Regions from separate parts of the Shewanella sp. KX20019 genome, predicted to be linked through region 2. Evidence: predicted binding sites of a transcription regulator. Region 2 holds the regulator's gene; each other region holds the start of a gene.
The links. The regulator LexA, encoded in region 2, represses DNA repair genes until DNA is damaged. The targets are predictions, from matches to a motif close to TACTGTATNNNNATACAGTA.

Region 1: the regulator LexA is predicted to act here: its motif matches at 1,835-1,854, upstream of JK628_RS14325 (DNA topoisomerase III).
Region 3: the regulator LexA is predicted to act here: its motif matches at 2,530-2,549, upstream of dinB (DNA polymerase IV).

What each region holds. Positions count from the first base shown of each region.
Region 1 is NZ_CP068437.1:3,263,347-3,268,076, reverse strand. Features, by position in the region: gene purF (amidophosphoribosyltransferase) at 1-1,365, shown strand, start outside; gene JK628_RS14330 (hypothetical protein) at 1,439-1,711, opposite strand; gene JK628_RS14325 (DNA topoisomerase III) at 1,872-3,920, shown strand; gene JK628_RS14320 (hypothetical protein) at 4,206-4,595, shown strand.
Region 2 is NZ_CP068437.1:336,770-341,499, forward strand. Features, by position in the region: gene coxB (cytochrome c oxidase subunit II) at 1-961, opposite strand, end outside; gene JK628_RS01520 (cell division inhibitor SulA) at 1,414-1,920, opposite strand; gene lexA (transcriptional repressor LexA) at 1,917-2,537, opposite strand; gene nrfA (ammonia-forming cytochrome c nitrite reductase) at 2,838-4,226, shown strand; gene plsB (glycerol-3-phosphate 1-O-acyltransferase PlsB) at 4,641-4,730, shown strand, end outside.
Region 3 is NZ_CP068437.1:3,920,368-3,925,097, reverse strand. Features, by position in the region: gene JK628_RS16925 (hypothetical protein) at 1-165, shown strand, start outside; gene JK628_RS16920 (methyl-accepting chemotaxis protein) at 413-2,413, shown strand; gene dinB (DNA polymerase IV) at 2,574-3,653, shown strand; gene JK628_RS16910 (aminoacyl-histidine dipeptidase) at 3,744-4,730, opposite strand, start outside.

The DNA of each region.
Region 1 (4,730 bases), 2.4 Mb from region 2:
GTGAAAGACGTATTTGAACCAAAGCATATGCAACGCCTGCAAGGCAGTGCGGGTATTGGTCATGTGCGTTATCCAACGGCAGGGAGCTCGAGTGCTTCTGAAGCTCAGCCATTTTATGTGAACTCTCCTTTTGGTATCTCATTAGCGCACAACGGTAATTTAACCAATACGGTTGAGCTGCATGAGCGCCTACTTAAGCAGCGTCGTCACGTTAATACCACCTCTGACTCAGAGGTGTTACTTAACTTGCTCGCCGATGAGCTTCAGCATACGACTAGCCAAGAGTTAACTGCAGACGAAGTATTCAACAGTGTGACCAAGGTCCATGAACTCACTCGCGGTGCATATGCTGTTGTTGCGATGATTCTAGGCCAAGGTCTTGTTGCATTTAGAGATCCATTCGGTATTCGTCCCTTGGTGTTAGGTAAACATGAAACGCCAACGGGCACCGAGTACATGGTCGCTTCTGAAAGTGTGGCACTGGATGCGGTTGGTTTTGAGTTTATGCGCGATGTAGCTCCCGGTGAAGCTGTGTATATCAGCCTTAAAGGTGAGCTTCATACTCGTCAGTGTGCTCATTCGCCAAGCTATGCCCCCTGTATTTTTGAGTTTGTTTATTTTGCTCGTCCAGACTCAACAATAGACAAGGTTTCGGTATACGGTAGCCGCGTTAATATGGGTACCATGTTGGGTGAAAAGATAAAGAAAGAGTGGGAAGATCATGACATTGACGTAGTGATCCCTATTCCCGAAACATCTTGTGATATCGCCTTAGAAATTGCTCGTCATATGGATCTTCCATATCGTCAAGGTTTCGTTAAAAACCGCTATATCGGCCGCACATTTATTATGCCTGGTCAGCAAGAGCGTAAAAAATCGGTCCGTCGTAAACTGAATGCGATTAACGCTGAATTTAAAGACAAGAATGTACTCTTGGTTGATGATTCAATTGTACGTGGTACCACGTCTGAGCAGATCATTCAGATGGCACGCGATGCAGGCGCCAAAAAAGTATACTTTGCTTCTGCAGCACCTGAAATTCGCTTCCCCAACGTCTACGGCATTGATATGCCAACGACCAACGAGCTTATTGCTCATGGTCGTGATGTAGAAGAGATCACCAAGTTGATTGGTGCTGATGGTATGATCTTCCAGTCATTGCCTGATTTGATTGAAGCGGTTCGTCAACAGAATCCCTCAATTAAGCGTTTTGAAACCTCAGTATTCGATGGTAAATATGTCACTAATGACGTAAACCAAGAATATTTGGACTACCTAACGCAATTGCGTAACGATGATGCCAAAGCAAATCGTAGCAAAGATATTGGTACCAACTTAGAGATGCATAATGTTTGTCACCCGTAATTAGGCAATGCCTTTGCTGGTGTAAAACAGATTGAACACAAAAAAGCCGAGTATTTGCTCGGCCTTTTTATGTTCATAAACTAAAGAGCTGTGCTACCCAGACGGCCATCCAACTGACAAAAAGTAATGTACAAGCTGTTTTCCCAAGGTTATGGCTAACTTTTAGGCCCAAAATCGTGCTCACGCTCGTCAGCACAATGACCAAACTGCTCAATACTAATGGCTCGACCGCCGGACTCTGTGCCAATAATGGAGCGCACAATATCACCCAAGCAGTGACCAGTAGAAAGTGAAATAGTAGTAGCTTGTCTAATCTCGTGTTTGGCTTACTTAACGTCGTCAACATTATTCCTCCTCCAAAGTTAGGCTTAGCATTAGGCATTAAATGAGAATGATTCTCAACAAAGTTTACAATCTTTGAGCCGTTAACCGACTTTTGATTGCGCCAGCAGTCACCTCAGGTTACAGTTACTGTTAATTTATACAGTAATAGTAAATGTGCACTGATGATCTTATATATTGCAGAAAAACCCAGTCTTGGTAGAGCCATAGCTGACGTGCTGCCTAAACCTTTGAAAAAAGGTGAGGGCTTTATACGCGCTGCCAATGGTGACTGTGTTTCATGGTGCGTCGGACATTTATTAGAGCAAGCTGAACCTGATGCATATTCACCAGAATATAAGTCGTGGAAGTTTGAACATCTTCCGATAGTGCCAGATGTTTGGAAGATGAAACCCAAATATAAGATGCGCGGTCAAATTTCAGTATTGAGAGGGCTAGTGAAAGAGGCGACTCAACTGGTCAATGCTGGCGATCCGGATAGAGAAGGGCAGTTGCTAGTCGACGAGATTATTGCTCATCTAGGTGTTAAAGGTGCCAAATTACAGCAAGCCAAACGTCTGCTAATCAGTGATTTAAATCCGCAAGCGGTAACTAGGGCCTTAGGGCAATTGCGGCTGAACCGTGAATTCATCCCGTTGTCGACATCAGCCCTGGCACGCTCTCGCGCTGACTGGCTCTATGGTATGAACATGACCCGGGCTTACACCATTCAAGGGCGTAAGGTGGGTTATCAAGGTGTGCTCTCGGTAGGCCGAGTTCAAACACCAATACTGGGGTTAGTGGTCAGGCGTGATGAAGAGATTGGCAACTTTGTCTCAAAACCATTTTATGAAGTGCTAGCACATCTAACCACAGATACTCAGCAGGCATTTACAGCCAAATGGCAACCCAGCGAGGCATGTCAGCCTTATATGGATGAAGATGGGCGAGTACTATCTAGAGGATTAGCGCAGAATGTGGTTGGGCGTATCACGGGCAAAGAAGCAATAGTTGAAAAAGTCACAGCGCAAGATAAAAAATTAAATGCACCGCTGCCTTACAATCTATCTTCATTACAGATCGATGCCGCCAAGCGTTTTGGTATGAGCGCTAAAACGGTACTTGATACCTGTCAGTCGTTATATGAGCGCCATAAACTGATCACCTATCCACGTTCAGACAGTCGCTATCTACCGGTAGAGCAACACGCGATGGCCGCTAGCGTCATTGCGACAGTTAATAAAGGCGCAGCAGAGCTGACGCAAGGTATCGATGTACCGAATGCAAAACTTAAGTCAAAAGCTTGGAATGCCAAAAAGGTCGATGCCCACCATGCAATTATTCCCACTGAGAAAATCGCCAATCTATCGAGTTTAAGTCCAGCTGAAAAGCAGATCTATCTGCAAGTCGCACGGCAGTATTTAATGCAATTTTATCCCGCGTATCTCTATAAAGAAACGCTGGTCGAAATTGTCATCGCTGGAGGCGTGTTTAAGACTAAAGCCAAGCAAGAAAATGCGCTAGGTTGGAAGCAGCTGCTAAAACAGAGTCAATCTAATTCGAACAATGGTGCTAGCCCATCCTCGTCTTCAGGCTCTAAAAGCGGTAACAAAAACGATGACGAGGAGTTAACCACCATACCGCCATTAACCAAGGGGCAATCTTTACATTGTCAGCGTGGCGAGTTATTAGAGAAACAAACACAACCACCAAAGCACTTTACCGATGCCACTTTGCTTGGGGCTATGACGGGGATAAATCGTTTTGTCACCGATCCTGACATTCGGAAAATACTGAAAGACACCGATGGACTGGGGACGGAAGCGACCCGTGCTGGCATTATCGAACTGTTATTCAAACGCAGTTTTCTAGTCAGACAGGGTAAAAGTATTATTGCCACAGATGTGGGTAAAGGCCTGATTAACAGCTTGCCTCTTAGTGCTACGACCCCCGATATGACCGCACTGTGGGAAAATACCCTGGATTCGATGAGCCGCAAAGAAACCCAATATCAAGCCTTTATGCAGCCGCTTATAGGTAAATTAGATGAGTTGATTACCCAGGCGGGTTCGGTGTTGCCTACCGCCTTGCAGGGCGTTAAGAGTCCCACCCCGTTTAAGAAAAAGTCTTACTCTCGTGGCGGCAATAATTCGGGTAGGTCGACAACGAAGAAAGGGATCGCTAAAAAAACTGCAACTAGAAGGACTCGCACTAACAGTACAATGGCTAAATAGTCGTTTACCAAGTAATAATAGTGTTATCTCTAAATGGACTAAAACGATGGCTCGTTGGATGATTTTTATCAGTCATTGGACAATTAGCTCAGCAAGTCATTAGTTACTGCTTATGAGAGAGTGTTGCCTAAAGAGCAATGACCACTAGGCATTACCATGATCCCGATCATGTTTTCACACTCTTTTGCGTTAAGCTCTATTTACTGAAGATAAAAACCGTTATCATTTGCTGGTAATTTATTATCGGTAGTCGAACGTTCTACCAAGCAGATACGGGAAATATTGTTGTTTAACTCGACCGCTTCAATGCAGATGTTTCAATCTAAATTGACACTAGTACTCTTACTGGTGGTTTTTGTGTCGCAGTTATTTCCCACATGTGTTGCTTCAGACATCCACAATGTTGAGTTTTATTCTGCTGAGTTACCGCATTTAGAAAATGCACTGCCGCTTGAGCTACAGCAAGCTTGCTGCGATGTGCATGCAAATGCTTGTCAGCACATGGTGGATGTGAGCGAGCAAGACGAGTACGACAACGATTTTCATACCTCTTGCCATCCTCCATTGGAGTTTAGCTTTGCGACGCAATCGAGCGGCGTTAACAGCAAGTGTGATTTTTTCGTCAGCTATATCAATTATAATTACGCACCACCGATCCCCCCTCCGCACGCTTAATCCGCTTTATCCAAAACTAAATAAATTGTTGAGTCATTATTTTTATAAATAGTTGAATCAATAAATTTTGAGTCGTTAGGTTACCTTGCAAAGTGCAGTATGCGCTTAAGGGGCCACAGTTTTAGCACTCTCTTT
Region 2 (4,730 bases):
CGATATGATCAGCGATGGGGCCTTTGATAATTGGACTAGCAATAAGAGAAGGGAATACGCCTGGAAGACCTGCACCATTAGGTTGGTGACAAGCGGCACATCGAGCCAGATAGATCTGCTCGCCTTGAGCCATCAGCTCCTCCATGGTCAAGGTTTGCGAAAGTGCTGCTTGAGCTGCAGCTTCAGCATTACTCGCTTGTTCCTTTTGAGCAATTAACCATTTATCAAAGTCTTCTTCTGTGAGTGCTTCGACAACAATTGGCATAAAGCCATGATCTTTACCACAAAGTTCAGCACATTGACCACGGTAAACACCGGGCTTATCAATCCGCGTCCAAGCTTCATTAATAAAACCAGGGTTAGCATCTTTTTTAACCGCAAAAGCCGGTACCCACCATGAATGGATAACGTCATCTGAAGTCATTAGAAAGCGCACCTTGCGGTTAATCGGCAATACGAGAGGTTTGTCTACTTCGAGCAAATAGTGTTCACCTTTAGCTTCGGTGCCCTCGATCTGCTCTCTAGGAGTCGACATTAAACTATAAAATTCAACGTCTTTATCGAAATAGCTGTAATGCCATTTCCACTGCGAACCTGTAATTTTAATGGTGAGCTCAGCATTACTGGGGTCCTCCATTGCAATCAAGGTTTTGGTTGCTGGAATAGCCATGATAATAAGAATAATAAAAGGCACTACAGTCCACAAAATCTCGACTTTAGTGCTTTCATGAAAGTTGGCGGCGACAGCGCCTTTTGATTTGCGGTGGTTGATCATGGCATAAATCATTGCGCCAAAAACAACAATGCCAATAGCACAGCAGATGTAAAGGATTATCATGTGGAGGTTATAAACCTTACCACTGATCTCCGTCACACCCTCTGTCATATTAAATGGCATTTCTGATGCAAAAAGTGCAGGCGAAAATATTAGCGCCAACACACAGTACAACAATTGCTTCACTAGACTTCTCCTCTGTCAACAAGACAAAGAAGAGTCACACAGTAAGTCTCTGCTCTATGTAAACTCTTCGTTCCCAAAAAAGCAACGATGACTTCAAAGTGCGCGAGTGGTTTATCTATCGTGTCGTTATTTTAGTTTTCGACTATCGATTAGACTTTATTTAGTTCCAGTACTTGATACTGGTTGGTGTAACCACGGTGGCACCTACGGCTGAAATATATCAGGCCGATCTCAGTCTTCATATACTCTTAAAGGATCTACAGTCATACATAAAGACCGACGACTAAATCGTTCGGATATAACAAAATATCGTTGTTATCAGTACCTACACTACTTGGTGTTGAAATATTGATCAAGATCACTTTTTGATTCATTTGTTTAGTGGTAGGAATAAAAAAGCTCCCGAGTAGGGAGCTTTAGTTAAAGACTAGAACTGTAATATAAATAAATGCTTAATGCATTGCAGTGAACAAAGAGCCTTGATTAAATGGCTCGCCCTGTGCGTTTATTGTGCTGTCAGGTAAGTGAGTGTTCGCATTTTCAATGATGATACCTACCGCTTGAGCGCTCTTGGCGACTAGCTGCAGTCGTCTACTGTCTCGTGCATCTAACTCGTTAGTCCAGGTTATCACTGCACTCGATGTCCCGCTGGTGAGCGCTTTTTCCATCGCCCAAAGTGTTTCTACTTCATCTTTGGCATGTACAAGTAGGATCCTATCCATCCGTACGCCAGCTGAAGCTAGCATCTGTTTGTAACCGATATTAGGTGGGCTAATTAATACAATCCAGCGACCCTGCAGGCTCAGTTGAGCCAGTTGACCACAGATCTGTTTTAATTCATTGCGTCCCTGAGTATGAGATATCATAGTTTCGATATCTGTCTTTTTAGACATCGTCGAATTGGGTATATCTTGCCAAAGGCCAGGGTGACGCGGGCTTACACCTAATAATTTGTTCATTGCCAATCTCCATTACGGATCACGCCAACGGCTAAACCTTCAATACTTAAGCTTTGGTTTGCCAGATCGACTTCTATCGGTGAGTAATCCTCATTCTCGGCATGTAAGAAGACTTTGTTGCCCCTCTTTTCAAACCGCTTAACCGTGACGTCATCTTCAACACGGGCGACAACAACTTGGCCATTACGAGCCTGTTGGCTCTTATGAACCGCCAATAGGTCACCTTCCAGGATGCCGATGTCTTTCATACTGTCACCGCGTACTCGTAGCAAAAAGTCGGCTGCTGGACGGAACATCGCAGGATCAACTTTATAGTGTTGCTCTACATGTTCTTGAGCCAGAATCGGTTCGCCTGCAGCCACTTGGCCAATAAGTGGTAAACCGAGATCGGCCTCTTCGGTATCTTCTTGAGTTAGCTTAATGCCTCGAGAAGTTCCCGGTATGATCTCAATACAGCCTTTCTTCGCTAAAGCTTTTAAATGCTCTTCGGCTGCATTGGCAGATTTAAAGCCTAAACGTTTTGCGATTTCGGCACGGGTTGGTGGCATACCTGTGTCTGAAATATTGCGTTTAATAAGCTCTAAAATTTCAGCTTGGCGTGGTGTAAGTGGTCTCATAATTAAGCCTGTCTTTCCATACAGTAACTGTCAGTATATACAGTATTCTGGTTCGCGCAAGTATTAACCAAGTTAATGTTAATATGTTTGGCATTTAAGATTGAAAGCTGCGTTCAACCCGAATTCAAGATCTAAGTGCACCACACCAATTGAATATAAAAAACCTCCTTCGTTGGGGGCTTTTTTATGTCCGTTGGTAAGGCTTCATTAATTCTTACTCTTTAAGTAAAAACTTCCGAATTATCTTATTGAATAGTCTCGCTTAATATACGGCTCAGAATAGAAACGTGGGGTTAAACGATGAACAATAAAATACTCAAACTAAGCACCATTGGCTTAGTCATAAGCGCTATATGTACCGCCGCTTTCGCAGGTGAACAACTAGATCCTCGCAGTGAGCAATATCAAAAGAAATTTCCAAAGCAATATAACACTTGGAAAAAGACGATAGAGCAAGACAAGAAAATCGACGAAGTTAAAGAAAATCCTAACCTTGCCGTGTTGTGGGCGGGTTATGCGTTTTCAAGAGATTATGACACCCCGCGCGGGCATCAATACGCAGTAACAGATCTCAGAGGGACGCTAAGGGTTGGAAGCCCGGACGCAGACCACAAAGATTTACAGCCTATGGCTTGTTGGTCGTGTAAAGGCCCAGACGTCCCCCGTATGATTACAGAACAGGGTGAAGACGGCTTCTTCAGTGAGAAATGGAGCGCGGCAGGATCTGAGATTGTTAATACTATCGGTTGTCAGGATTGTCACGAACCCGGTTCGTCTAAACTTCGCGTATCTAGACCATTCGCTCAAAGGGCAATGGATAAGATAGGTAAGAATTGGGACGATGCCTCTAGAACCGATAAAAAAGCTATGGTTTGCGGTCAGTGCCACGTTGAATACTACTTCGAGAAAGAAACCAAGAAAGCGGCTTTCCCTTGGGATAATGGCGTCGATACCGATAGCGTGGAAGAGTTCTTCGACTCTATAGAGTTTGTAGATTGGACGCATCAAATATCAAAAACACCAATGTTGAAAGCTCAACACCCGGATTATGAAACTTGGAGTTCAGGCGTTCATGGTCAAAACGATGTTACTTGTATTGATTGTCACATGCCAAAGATCACCAACGCAAAGGGCCGAAAGTTTACCGATCATCAGGTTGGAAACCCGTTTGACCGTTTCGAGGTGGGTTGCGCTAATTGTCACGAACAGAGCAAAGAGCAGATGTTAGCTGTTGTTGCAAACCGACAGGCAATGATTAACGAGCTTAAAGACTGGGTCGAAACTCAGTTAGTACACGCTCATTATGAAGCTGGCGCAGCTATTAAGGCCGGAGCAACGGCAGCAGAGTTAAAGCCAATACAGGATGATATTAGACATTCTCAATGGCGTTGGGATCATGCTACCGCTTCACACGGCATAGCAATGCACAACCCTGAAGAAGCGTTAAGGGTATTAGGGACAGCGATTGATTTATCAGCCGACGCAAGGGTTAAACTTGCTAGGTTGTTAGGTGAAAAGGGCGTTAAGCAGCCCGTAGCTATCCCGGATATATCGACCAAAGAAAAAGCACAAAAAGCGATTGGTTTAGATATGGATAAGCTAGAAGCAGAAAAGGCAACGTTTAGCGAAACAGTGCTTCCAGCGTGGGACAAAGAAGCTGAGGAACGACAAGCTAAATACGATAAGTAGCCAATAAGAATAAGTCCTATATAGCGAACGACTCCATTGCTTAATCCCACCTAAGCCCGCTGTATAGGCAGTAATACCAAGTCTCTTTATTGAGGCTTTTTTATGCCTGCTTATTGGCTTCTGTATAGGGGCCGCTTTCTATATGCAAGTGCACTATTCAACTAACTTATTGATCGCAATGAAACGGGCATTCACTCTTAAACTGAATCCCACATATAAGTTAGGGCTAGATTTATTGGGCTTTAACAGGGCAGAACCAGACTTAATCGACTAGCTGTACACCGAGAATAAGCTAAGTCACTGTTCCATAAATGCACTAGTGTTTCCCATTGGGATTGTAAAGCAGTAGCGCAAACAGTTGGGAATTCTGGTATTCTATGACGTATTACAAGCGACCATTACTGCAAGCGAATCATGTCGAAAAAAGACTCTCTCTGGTTTAAATCATTACGCTGGATCCAAAAAAAGCTCGTGCAAACTATTGTTGTGCCCCACGATCCTTTT
Region 3 (4,730 bases), 1.7 Mb from region 2:
GAAAATCAGCTTAAAATCGAACGTCTTCTTTGTAAGATTGAGCGTCTAGAACAACAGCTTGAAATGGCTCAGTCCGGATATTGTCGTTCACACCCCCATAAAGCCAACACGACTAAGTCGACACTTTCTGTAGATGAACTGTCAATGCTCACAAAGCTATTTTGAACGTTACAGTCTTAAGATCGAGAGTGTTAAAAAGTCTTATCTGGTAACGTCGACTATCAAATAATATTGTATTCCGCCATTCTTTATCTGAGACTCGCGTTGCTAAACAACGCGACAAATTCCTTTCGTGCTCCGTAAACTGCTATTTATACAGTTAGTACTTAATGTTGAATTTTGTGCTTTAATCTTGTCAGTTTTCTGTTAAATTCATTATTCCTAAAAAAATATAATAATAAAGGGATATAGGATGCATTGGTTTAAACGCTCGCTAAGTATGCAGCTGGTTGTGACTATTGTTGGCGCTTTGGCGGTACTTTTCACCATTGTAGCATTGTTCTTAGTTAAGAATGAAAGTACCAGTACCCGTCAGCAAATCGACAATGACTTAACGAGTTTAGTACAACTTAAATCTAACGAAGTTCGCAGCTATTTTGTCGCCAAAGGTCAATTAATTCATGCTGTGTTTGCTGATCCGACAGTATTAGAGTGGTTCGGAAAATATGATCGCCGCTTAAGCGATCTATCTGCAGATAAACAGTACAGTGCTATTGTTGAGTATTTTAAGTTCTTCTCCGATACAGACAGTGACATTAAGTCAGTGTTTTTCGGCTCCGCCAATACCTTTGAATACTTTGACCTTAATGGTCGCTACAACGACAGTGAGTACTACACTAATAAGCGCCCGTGGTGGCAAGAAGCCATTGACCAAAATGGTATGTTTGTCGGTGATCCTGCTGTTGATGCCAATGATGGTTCAATATCTGCAACCGTTAAAACAGTTGTAAAAGATCAGTCCGGTCGGTTCATCGGCATCGGTGGTATGGATATTCTGATCGACACCATTGGTAGCGAACTCTTAGCACCAATTAAGTACCAAGGTTCAGGCCAAGCGTTCCTCATTACTGATGCTGGAAAATTAGTATACTTTCCTGGTTTTACTGAGAAATTCCCACCGGGTTCTGACGCTGCTGAAATAGACAACCAATTTAGAGATAGTGAAGGTTTTAATGCGCTGAGTCGTCAAATGCAGTCTCAACGCACAGGTTTTGCCGAAGTAACCTTTAAAGGCGAATCGCAAAGAGTCAGTTTTGTGGAAGTGGGTGGTGATTTCCCTGCACAGAGATGGCACCTAGCATTCATGTTGCCAACGGAGGTTATTGAGGCGCCAGTGACCGACGCTATCATCAACTCAATTTTACTTGCTTGTTTGATAATGCTCTTTGTCGGTGTCACGGTTTGGGGCATGTTAATGCCGTTCAGAAAACAGATTAATAGCTTATTGCTGGCGATGGAAGATATTGCCGAAGGCGATAGCGATCTGGCAAAACGTATCGAAATGGACAGAGAGGATGAACTTGGGCAACTCGGTGATGCTTTCAACCGATTTGCAGCAAAAGTGCAGGGGATGCTGCAAGATACTCGCGATTTAACCTTAGAGGTTGAAAATGGTGTTACAGCCGCAGCAGAAGTCAGCGAGCGAGCACTCAATTCTGTTGCACAGCAGAAAGCGGAGATAGCCTCCGTTGCGACCGCGGCTACAGAAATGGCGCATACCAGTCAAGAGATGGCGGCAAGTGCACAACGTGCCAGCGACTTTGCCGATAAGGCACAGACTGAATCAATTGAGGGGGGCGCGATTGTCGCACAAGCAACTCAAGGGATGCAGTCTTTATCGGTGCAGGTGATTGAAGCGGCTAAAGTGGTTAAGCAACTTCGCACTCGCTCAGAGCAAATTGGTGAAGTGCTTAACGTCATCAGAGGCATTGCGGAGCAAACAAACTTGTTAGCGCTTAACGCCGCTATTGAAGCTGCGAGAGCGGGTGAGCAAGGGCGTGGTTTTGCCGTTGTAGCTGATGAAGTGCGTACACTGGCCTCGCGCACGCAAGATTCAACCGCCAATATTCAAGAGATAATTCAGACGTTACAGCAAAATGCCAATGAAGCAGAGCAGGTGATGGAAGCGGGAGTTGAGCAAGCTAATATCGGTCAGGATCTCACGGCTAAAGTAGAAATCGCGCTAGACAGTATTACCGGTGCGATTGAAGCTATTCAGCAGCAAACCATTGAGATCTCCGCCGCTGTAGGTCAGCAAGCCGTGGTTGCTGAAGAGGTGGCCTGCAATGTTGAGAATGTTCGCGCTTTATCTGATGACTCGTTAGCTGCAAGTGAAGAACTATCACGTAACTTTGACAGTTTTGCCCAGGTGACAGAGTCATTATCAAGCAACATTAAGCAGTTCAAGATCTAGACCGCTAACGCTTAAAGCATCAGGTTAAGCAAAACGGAGCCAATTGGCTCCGTTTTCGATCCTATATGCTTGCTCCCCCACACTTTGAACGCATAATTTACTTAACGCCTCTTGAGTACTGTTTATATATACAGTAACATCTATTGTGGAGGAGTTGAGATTGCAAAAAATAATTCATGTCGATATGGACTGCTTTTACGCTGCAGTAGAGATGCGTGATTTTCCTGAGCTTAGAGGTAAACCCATAGCTGTTGGCGGCAGAAGTGATCGTCGTGGTGTGATAAGTACTTGCAGCTATGAAGCAAGAAAATATGGTGTGCGCTCAGCAATGGCATCAGCTTATGCACTTAAGCTTTGCCCTGATCTCATCTTAGTGCCTGGTCGTATGCAGGTATATAAAGACGTTTCGACTCAAATTCGCGCGGTGTTTGCTAAATATACTAGCCACATTGAGCCACTATCGTTAGATGAAGCCTATCTGGATGTCACCGACAGTCCTCACTGCCAAGGCTCTGCCACCCGTATTGCAGAAGCCATCAGGCAGGATATTTTGCTGGCGACGGGACTCACTGCATCTGCTGGAATTGCACCGGTTAAGTTTTTAGCAAAAATAGCATCTGATCTCAATAAACCTAATGGCCAATATGTTATCCGTCCTGAAATGATTGAAGAGTTTGTAAAAACATTACCGCTGATTAAAATTCCAGGAGTGGGTAAAGTCACCGCTAAGAAGTTAGCGGATATTGGTCTGCATACGTGTAGCGACGTGCAGGCCTATTCTGATGACGCTTTAGTTGAGCGTTTTGGTAAGTTTGGAGGGGTATTGATAGAGCGCGCTAAAGGCATCGACACGCGGGGGATTTCTGCCAATAGAGAGCGTAAGTCGGTTGGTGTTGAAACTACCTTAGCGAAAGATATTCACACGCTGGAACAGTGCAAAGCCGTAATGCCGCAATTGATCCAAGAGCTGGGGGCTAGAGTCAATCGTAGTGCCAAAGATCGTACTATTCATAAACAAGTGGTAAAGCTTAAGTTTGATGACTTTAAACAAACCACAATTGAGCACCGAAGTGATGAAGTGTCTGTTAATCTGTTTTACCAGTTATTGGCACAAGCGCTAGAAAGACAACAGGGCCGAGGAATACGCTTATTGGGCGTTGCAGTGGGGTTGGCCTCTAAACAAGCCATTAATGATGAGGCGAGTGCAGCAAGTGCATCGCAACTAGACTTAGGCTTTTAGAAAGCGTTTTAGCTGAGTCTCAACCAAGATAAAAAAAGCCGCTGAATTTACATCAGCGGCTTTTTATTTGGTTGTCACTATTTAAAGGGTTTAATCTTTAACCGGAGTACGCTCAAGCACTGCTAACAACAGTTTCCAGTACTGACCAACGGTAGTGATGTTAACTTTCTCATCTGGGCTATGTGGATAGCGAATAGTCGGACCAATCGATACCATGTCCATCTCTGGATAAGGCTTCTTAAACAAACCGCACTCAAGGCCAGCATGGATCACCATGATTGTTGGCTCTTTGTTATAGATGTCTTCGTAAGTAGCACGGACACTTTCCATAACCGGTGAGCTGTTGTCAGGCTTCCAACCAGGGTAAGCACCACTAAATTCAACGTTGGCACCCGCAAGGTTACTCAATGAGGTCAACACACCCTCTATCTCTTCACGGCCAGAGTCGATTAATGAACGGATAAGGCAAAGCACTTGCACAGAATCAGTTTCAGTACTGATGACGCCGACATTTAGTGAGGTTTCAGTTACGCCAGCAACTTCATCGCTCATGCGCACTACGCCGTTAGGGCAGGCATTGAGGATATCAATTAATATCTGTTGTGAGTCTTCACTCATCACCTTTGTTTCTGCTGGGATCTCAGTGAGTGTCAGCGTCGTGTCAGGATCTGCAATAGCCAACTCTTGGCGAACCAATGCCTGGAACTCCGCAATACGTTGCTGTAGTAGTGTTACGTTTTCAGCGGGCGTCATAAAGCTAATTTGCGCTTCACGGGGAATCGCATTACGCAGTGAACCGCCAGTGAAGTTAGTTAGCTCAAGTGCAAGCTCATCGCTATGATCGAATAGGAATCTAGCGAGCAATTTATTGGCATTACCGCGACCTAAATGAATGTTGACCCCTGAATGGCCACCCTTAAGACCCGCAATTGATAGTGTAAAGCTTGAGTTTGTTGGCTCTGGAGACTGCCACACCATAGGCACACTGATTTGACCATCAACACCGCCAGCGCAGCCCATGTAAATCTCGCCCTCTTGCTCAGAGTCGGTATTAATAAGAATGTCAGCTTCAAGCAT